DNA from 2 places in the Pseudactinotalea sp. Z1739 genome. Region 1 is predicted to be linked to the other one. Evidence: riboswitches for the same ligand, from Rfam matches in the RefSeq annotation. Region 1 holds a riboswitch; the other holds the start of a gene.

Region 1 (4,206 bases):
ACACGTCAGCCCTCACCGAGAGTAGGCGTGCGACGTACTTGGCGACGACGTCGACCTCGAGGTTGACCCTGTCCCCCCGAGCCAGCGTACCGAGGGTTGTCCGCTCCAGAGTTGTGGGGACGAGCGCGACTCCGAAGGCCTCGTCGCCGGCCCACGTCACCGTGAGCGATACCCCGTCGACGGTGATGGATCCCTTCTCGGCCACATACCGGGCGAGGGCGACGGGCATCCCGAGGTCGACCTCGTCCCATCGGGGGCCGGGTCTGCGCTGCAGGACCGTGCCGACGCCATCGACGTGCCCCTGGACGACGTGGCCGCCCAGCCGAGCATCCACGCGAACTGCGCGTTCGAGGTTGACCGGGTCGCCGGGCGCCAGCGAACCGAGGGTCGTCCGGCGCAGCGACTCGGGCGTGACGTCGGCGGTGAAGCCGCGCTCGTCCAGTTCGGTGACAGTCAGGCATGTCCCGGAGACCGCGATGGAGTCGCCGGTGCGCAGGTCCTCGAGGACGGTGGTCGCGGTGACAGCGAGAACGGCGGCGCCGTCAAGATCGGTCCGGTCGTCAACGGTTGCGACCTCCTCGACAAGTCCGGTGAACATCGGAGAACTCCTCAGGCTCGGCGGGTGACGACGAGGATGTCCTCACCCAGGTGTTGTGCGTCGGTCGTGTGCCGGCGGTGCGCGTCAGCGAGGGTTGACACACCGAGGTCGGGGACGGCGGCCGGGCCCGCTCCGAGCAGGACCGGCGCGACGTAGCTGTGCAGTTCGTCCACCACGCCGGCGCGCACGGCGGCCCCGAGGAGGGTCGGGCCGCCCTCGATCAGGACGCGGCGGGCGCCGACATCCCAGAGCCGCGCGAGGACCGAGGGGATGTCGCGTGTCGTGAGGTGGAGCCAGTCCCCCGGGCCGTGGCGGATCGCGGCTGAGGCGGGCACGGAACGATGGCCGACGGCCACCCGCAGCGGCTGGTGGTCTGCCAGCGTGCCGCCGGCCCGGCGTGCGGTGAGCGCGGGGTCGTCGGCGATGACGGTGCCTGTGCCCACGACGATGGCGTCCACGTCACCGCGCACCGCGTGGGCATGGTCGCGGGCGACTGGTCCGGTGATCCACTTCGAGGTGCCGTCCACCGCCGCGACCCGGCCGTCCAGGCTGGCCGCCATCTTGCCCAGGACCCACGGCGTCCGACGCTCCACGGCGGTGACCCAGGCCTCGGTGAGTGCTTCGGCACCGCGGACGACGTCGTCGGGCACCTCCGCCTCCCGTGCGGTGCGAACCTGCAACCCCTGCGACCGGAGCCACTGTGCGCCACCGGCGGCGACCGGATCGGGGTCGCGGACTGCATACACGACCCGGGCGATCCCGGCTGAGAGCAGCGCCTGCGAACAGGGCGCGGTGCGTCCGCTGTGGTGACAGGGCTCCAGGGTGATGACGGCGGTCGCACCCCGGAGCGTGGAACGGTCAGCCGCCGCCATGGCTGCGGCCTCTGCGTGTTCGGTTCCGGCACCGTGGTGCCAACCCTCAGCGAGGACGGCGCCGGAGGAACCGATGATGACGCACCCCACGCGGGGGTTGCCACCGCGCTGCGGTCCCCGCCGAGCGAGCACGAGCGCGCGCTGGAGCGCCCGGTTGATAGCGTCGTCCGACACCTGGTCTCCTCTTGCCTCGGTGTGAGCCGGGGTGCCTGAGGACGCACGATGCCACTGGCGCCGTCGTCGTTCGACGGCGGCGCCAACAGTGCTGCCTCCCATCCGGACTCTCACCGTCGGTCCCGGAGTTCCACCAGGTCAACCGCTTGTCATCAGACGCGCGGGTCGCGGACTGTCACCGCCGGCTCGGAATTTCACCGACCCCGGAGCACGTGTTGCTTGGACGGCAGCATGGCACACTTCCCAGGGACAGCCAAACCGCCGTGTGCCGCGGCGCCGGCGTCATCAACCAGGTGGCAGCGCCCGGGCGGCGGACCGGGCCGCGCGCGGCAACGCCTCGAGGATGACGTCCACAGCGTTGTCGTCGTGTGCTGCGGTGAGGAACCACGCCTCGTACACGCTCGGCGGCAGGGCCACCCCCGCCTGGAGCATCGCCTGGAAGAATGCCGGATAGCGCCACGACTCCTGCGCCGTGGCACCGGCGTAGTCGTGGACGCCACCGGTCGCGGCGTCCGGACCGAAGAACACGGAGAAGAGGTTCCCGGCCCGGTTGACCACATGCGGCACACCCGCCGCGGAGAGGGCCTGCCCGGCAGCCTGCGCGATGACGCCCGCCACGCGGTCGACGTGCGCGTAGACGCTCGCGTCGGCGAGCCGGAGCGTCGCGAGCCCGGCCGCGGTTGCCAGCGGGTTCCCGGACAGGGTCCCGGCCTGGTAGACGGGCCCGGTCGGGGCGAGGAGTTCCATGAGTTCTGCACGACCCCCAACCGCGGCCAGCGGCATCCCGCCGCCGACGACCTTGCCGAACGTCATGAGGTCCGCGGCCCAGGACTCCTCGGCACCCTCGAGCCCCCACCAGCCCGCCGGACCGACGCGGAATCCGGTCAACACCTCGTCGAGAACGAGGAGCGCACCGTGCTGCGCGGTGAGACGCCGCAGGGCCGCATTGAACCCGGCAGCGGGTGCGACAACGCCCATATTGGCCGGTGCGGCCTCGGTGATCACGCAGGCGACCTCCTCGCCACGCTCGGCGAACACCGCTTCGATCGCGCCGATGTCGTTGTACGGCACCACGATCGTCTGTGCGGCGCTTGCCGCCGGGACCCCGGCGGAACCGGGTAGGCCGAAGGTCGCCACGCCCGAGCCGGCCTCGGCGAGCAGGGAGTCGACGTGACCGTGGTAGCAACCGGCGAACTTGACGACGAGGTCACGGCCCGTGGCGCCCCGCGCGAGGCGCACCGCCGTCATCGTGGCCTCGGTTCCGGTGGAGACCAGGCGCACCCGCTGCGCCGGGGGCACCCGTTCGCGGATGGTCTCGGCCAGTTCGATCTCACCGAGCGTGGGCGCACCGAAGGACAGCCCGTCAGCCGCGGCATCCTGGACGGCAGCGACAACCTCGGGGTGCGCGTGACCGAGCAGTGCCGGCCCCCACGAGGCCACAAGGTCGACGTAGGTGCGTCCTTCGACGTCGGTGATGCGAGCACCGGAAGCCGCAGCGATGAAGCGGGGGTTGCCGCCAACGGAGCCGTAGGCGCGGACCGGGGAGTCCACGCCCCCGGGGATGACGCCGAGCGCCCGGGTGAACAGATCATCGTTCGTGGTCATTTCTCTCCTTGCTGTCCGGTGAGCCAGCCCGCCACCTCGGTGGCCCAGTAGGTGGCGATGATGCCGGCTCCCGCGCGGCGGATGGAGGTCAGCGTCTCGAGGATGGTGCGGCCCCGGTCCAGCCAGCCGTTCGCCGCGGCCGCCTCGACCATCGCCAGTTCGCCCGACACCTGGTAGGCGGCCACCGGGATGTCGACGGCCGAGGCGACGTCGGACAGAACGTCGAGGTAGCCGAGCGCCGGCTTGACCATGACGACGTCAGCGCCCTGCGCGAGGTCCAGAAGCGCCTCGCGCGTACCCTCGGTGCGGTTCGCGACGTCCATCTGGTAGGTGCGGCGATCGCCACGGAGCCGGGAGTCCACCGCCTCACGGAAGGGCCCGTAGAAGGCGGAAGCATACTTCGCCGAGTACGCGAGGATGGCGGCGCCGGTGGCACCGGCCTCGTCCAGCGCGGCACGGCAGGCGGCCACCTGGCCGTCCATCATGCCGGACAGACCCAGAACATGTGCGCCGGCTTCGTGCTGGGCGAGCGACATCTCGGCGTACCGCTGAAGCGTCGCATCGTTATCGACCGAGCCGTCCGCCGCCAGCACACCACAGTGACCGTGGTCGGTGAACTCGTCGAGGCACAGATCGGAGATGATGACGACGTCCGCGCCGACCTCCTCCCGCAGCATCGCCAGACCACGGTTGGCGATCCCGTCCGGGTCAGTAGCGCCCGATCCGTCGGCGTCGCGGACGGCGGGTACCCCGAACAGCATGATGCCGCCGACACCTGCAGCGGCGGCCTCGTGTGCCGCAGCGCGCAGTGAGTCCGCGGTGTGTTGGACGACCCCCGGCATCGAGGAGATCGGACGCGGCTCCCTCGCGTCCTCGGCGAGGAAGACGGGCAGCACCAGGTCGGAGGGCGAGAGGCGGTGCTCGGCGACGAGTCGGCGCAACGGGGCGCTGGCACGC
Region 2 (4,206 bases), on a different contig from region 1:
TGGGACGGGCTCGTCGAGCAGTCCCACCTGGTCCATGAACTCGGCCATCTCCTCCCACGCCTCCGGGTCCTGCGCGCCGAACTCTCCGGTGCCGTAGAGCTCGACCATCGCCTCCGCGGTGAGCAGCGCCGATGCCTCATCCTGGTCGGTCATGGTCCCGGGGATCTGCGCGCTGGCAGCGTCCACGGCGACCTGCGGATCGGCGCGAATGTCATCCACCGCTCGTTCCACAGCCCGGATCAGACCGGGTACGGCCTCGGAGTGGTCGTTGAGCCACTCCTGCGAGGCACCCAGTCCGACGCTCACCAGAGGGAGCACGTCGGGATCAGCGATCGTGCGCACCGGGAAGTCGGCGGTGGCGAAGGCAGCGGCGTCGGCGGTGACGAAGCCGACCACGGCGTCCACGTGACCCTCGGACAGCGCGTTGAACAAGGTGAAACCCACGTGCTCGATGTTCACCTCATCCTCGCTCAGACCGGCGCGGTCCAGGTAGCCCAGGAGGCCGAACCAACTCTGTCCGAAGGGCCCGGGAACCCCGAGGTTGCGCCCGGCCAGATCAGCGACCTCGGTCAGTTCGGAGTCGGCCGGCACGAAGATCTGCACGGGGTAGTCCTGGTAGATGGTGGCCAGCGACACCACGTCGGTGCCGTGGCTGACCGCCTGCAGGATCTCATCGTTCCCGGCGATCACCACGTCCTCCTCCCCCGCTTCCAGAGCGCCGAACAGCGACTCCGATGCGCCGTGGTGGCGCAGGTCCACCTCCAGACCCTCGGCCTCGAAGTATCCGGCGTCCTGCGCCAGGTAGAACGGCGCGAACTGCACGTCGGGGATGTAGGTCAGGCCGATGGTCACCTCGGTCGACTCCGCGGCGTCGGGTTGCTGCCCGGCGCCGGCTCCCTCCTCGTCCCCCGGCCCGGACTGTCCGGCGCAGCCGGCCAGCACGGCGACGGCGAGTGCGGCCGCAGCGATCGTCCCCCGGGCGCGGGTGGTACGCCGTCGGCCCCGGTGGCCGCGGATGCGGGGGCGGGAGCGGCGGAGGGAGGCGGGTGCGTTCATGGTTCTCCTTACCAACGCAGTCGTCGTTCCAGGTAGCGGATCGCGAAGAAGAAGGTCATCGCCAACACGGACAGAGCGATGAGGACGGCGAACAGGCCGGCGGTGTCCTGCCGGTCCCGGTAAACCGTGAGCAGCATCCCCAGGCCCTGACCGCCCATCACGAACTCCCCGACCACAGCGCCGGTGACGGACAGGACGAAGCCGTTACGTACCCCGGCGAGCAGGGACGGCAGCGCCAGCGGTGCCTCGATGTGCCAGAGCAACCGGCCCCGGCCGGCTCCGTCCACCCGGGCCGCATCGATGACATCGGGGTCCAGCGTGGTCAGGCCGAGGGTCGTGTTGATCAGGATCGGGAAGAAGACCAGCAGGGCACATAACAGCGCGATCGGCACCAGGCCGTACCCGATCCACAGCACCAGCAACGGCGCCAGCGCCACGGCGGGGATCGCCTGGGTCGCGGCCACGTAGGGTCCCAGGGCGGCGGAGACAGCCGCCGAGCGGGCGATCAGGTAACCCAGCGGCACCGCGACCATGAACCCGATGAGACACCCCAGCAGTGCCTCGGCCATGGTGGTGGTGGCGTATCCGGCCAGGCCACCCTCACGCCACTCGGTGAGCAGCCGCGGGCCCAGGGCGCTGGGCGCTGGCAGGGAACGGGAGTCCAACGACCACGCGAGGAGTTCCCAGCCCAGCAGCACCGAGATGCCGGCCACCACCGGGGCCAGGACGCTCAGCGCGGGTCCTGCTCGGGGCGCCACCAAGGTGACGGTGCTGCGGGCCACGGCGGCCTCTCCTTCCCAGGCGTGACCCGGGGTCCGCCTGGGTTGCGCGGCGCAACCTCGGCCGGCGCCGATACGTATCGGCGCCGCGTGCATCCTCCCATCCGGACTTTCACCGTCGGTCCCGGAATTCCACCAGGTCAACCGCCCGCCGCACGAATGCGTCGGCCGGGTCGCGGACTATCACCGCCGGTTCGGACTTTCACCGACCCCGGAGCACGTCTCTTGCTGACCTTATTGTGCCACATCCGGGTCCGGTCGTGCCCGCACGGCCCTTTCCCCGGGAGGCCCGTCAGGCCGGGTAGGCGGCGGTGGCGAGGTCGCGCAGGGCGGCGATTTCCGCGTTCGGGTCCGCGGCCCGGTACACCGCGGATCCGGCGACGAACATGTTCGCACCGGCGCCGGCGGCCTGGGCGATCGTGTCCCGGGAGACCCCGCCGTCCACCTGCACCCACACGTCCAGGCCGGCTTGCTCGATCGCGCGTCGGGCCCGGGTGATCTTCGGCAGCATCGAGGTCAGGAACGGCTGGCCGCCGAACCCCGGTTCCACCGTCATCACCAGGACCATGTCGAACTCGCCGAGCAGGTCCAGGTAGGGCTCCACCGGGGTGTCGGGTTTCAGCGCGATCCCGGCGCGCGCACCTGCTTCACGCAGCCGTCGGGCCAGCCGGATCGGGGCGACGGACGCCTCGGCATGGAAGGTGACCGAGGCCGCACCCGCCTCGGCGAACTGCGGCGCCCAGGTGTCCGGGTCCTCAATCATCAGATGAACATCGGCCGGGGTGGAGACGTGCTCCAACAGTGCCCGTACCACCGGTAACCCGAACGTCAGGTTCGGGACGAAGTGGCTGTCCATGACGTCCAGATGCACGAAGTCGGCGTCGCTGATCCGTTCGACCTCCTCGGTGAGCCGGGACAGGTCCGCGTTCAGCACACTCGGTGAGATGAGGATCGCCATGGCTCGCCAGCCTACTTCCTCGACCGGCACCTCATGGCCGCGGCCGTCACCGCCGGATCAGTGCCAGGAACATCGCGTCGGTGCCGTGCCGGTGCGGCCACAGTTGCGCCATCGGCCCGGTGATGTCATCGGGCGGGGTGACCGAGACCCGGCCGAGCGCGGCAGCGGCGTCCAGCAGCGTGGCGCCGGGGAAGTCTCGCAGCACGTCGGTGACCACCACACTGGTCTCGGCCATGTGCGGGGAGCAGGTGACGTAGGCCACCACTCCCCCGGGACGGACGGCGCGCAGGGCCGAGGTGAGCAGTTCCCGCTGCAGGGTGGTCAGTGCGGCCAGGTCCTGCAGGGTGCGACGCCACCGGGATTCGGGCCGACGGCGCAGCGCCCCCAGGCCGGTGCACGGCGCATCGACCAGGACGCGGTCGTACCGACCGGGCTCGGCGGTGCCCACGTCGCGACCATCACCGGTGCGCACCTCCAGTCCCGGCAGTACGCCTCGCACCGCCCGCACCGAGTCGGCCACCAGCGCCGCCCGGTGCGGGGCCAGTTCGTTCGCGGTGAGCACGCCTTCGGGCGCGCGTTCGGCGAGCAGGGCGCCCAGGAGTGCGGATTTTCCGCCCGGGCCGGCGCACAGGTCCAGCCAGGTGGAGTCGGTGCCTTCCAGATCGGTGTCGGCCAGAGCCAGGGTGACCAGTTGGCTCCCCTCGTCCTGTACGCCGACGGTGCCGGCGCGCACGGCGGCCAAGGCGCCGGGGTCCCCGGAGGTCAGCATCTGCGTCGTCGGCGCCCACCGGCCCGGTGTGGCGGTGTCGGCGGGCAGGTCCCCGGGAACGGCCAGGCCGGGACGCAGGCACAACGAAACCGCGGGCGCGGTGTTGTTGGCCGCCAGCGCCGCCTCGACCTGGTCCGCGCCGGCCTCCGGTCCCAGTGCGGCCCGGATTGCCCGGACCACCCAGGCCGGGTGGGAGTGGACCATGGCGGCGGCGTCCACGTCCAGTCCGGTGTCGGTGACCGGGCTGGGCAGTTGTGTGAGCCAGTGCTCCAGTGCATGTTCGCTGATCCGGCGCAGGATCGCGTTGACGAAGTTGCCCGGGCCGGCCCCGATGGTGCCGCGTGCCAGGGCGACGGACTCCGAGACGGCGGCGTGGTCGGGCACGCGCATGGCCAGGATCTGATGGGCGCCCAGCCGCAGCACCCGGGCCACCGCCGGGTCCAGGTCCCTGGCCGCCCGGTCCGAGACCAGGCCGATGATGGCGTCATAACGGCCCTGCAGTCGCAAGGTGCCGTAGGTGAGTTCGGTGGCGAACGCCGCATCACGCCCGCTGATCCCGCGTTCGCGTAGTAACGGTGGCAGCACCAGGTTGGCGTAGGCGTCGGACTCGGCGACCGCGGTGAGCACCTCCAGTGCCACCACAC

The links. Region 1 has a riboswitch for FMN ahead of ribD (bifunctional diaminohydroxyphosphoribosylaminopyrimidine deaminase/5-amino-6-(5-phosphoribosylamino)uracil reductase RibD). Riboswitches for the same ligand answer to the same signal wherever they lie in the genome.
Region 2: linked by a shared signal. The riboswitch ahead of ACO0LV_RS00795 (ABC transporter permease) and the one ahead of ribD (bifunctional diaminohydroxyphosphoribosylaminopyrimidine deaminase/5-amino-6-(5-phosphoribosylamino)uracil reductase RibD) in region 1 are both predicted to bind FMN.

Annotation. Positions count from the first base shown of each region.
Region 1 is NZ_JBMPQA010000009.1:98,145-102,350, forward strand. Features, by position in the region: gene ACO0LV_RS12895 (riboflavin synthase) at 1-598, opposite strand, end outside; gene ribD (bifunctional diaminohydroxyphosphoribosylaminopyrimidine deaminase/5-amino-6-(5-phosphoribosylamino)uracil reductase RibD) at 610-1,644, opposite strand; FMN riboswitch at 1,731-1,858, opposite strand; gene hemL (glutamate-1-semialdehyde 2,1-aminomutase) at 1,930-3,249, opposite strand; gene hemB (porphobilinogen synthase) at 3,246-4,206, opposite strand, start outside.
Region 2 is NZ_JBMPQA010000001.1:160,397-164,602, forward strand. Features, by position in the region: gene ACO0LV_RS00790 (ABC transporter substrate-binding protein) at 1-1,056, opposite strand, end outside; gene ACO0LV_RS00795 (ABC transporter permease) at 1,065-1,838, opposite strand; FMN riboswitch at 1,923-2,058, opposite strand; gene rpe (ribulose-phosphate 3-epimerase) at 2,128-2,793, opposite strand; gene ACO0LV_RS00805 (RsmB/NOP family class I SAM-dependent RNA methyltransferase) at 2,840-4,206, opposite strand, start outside.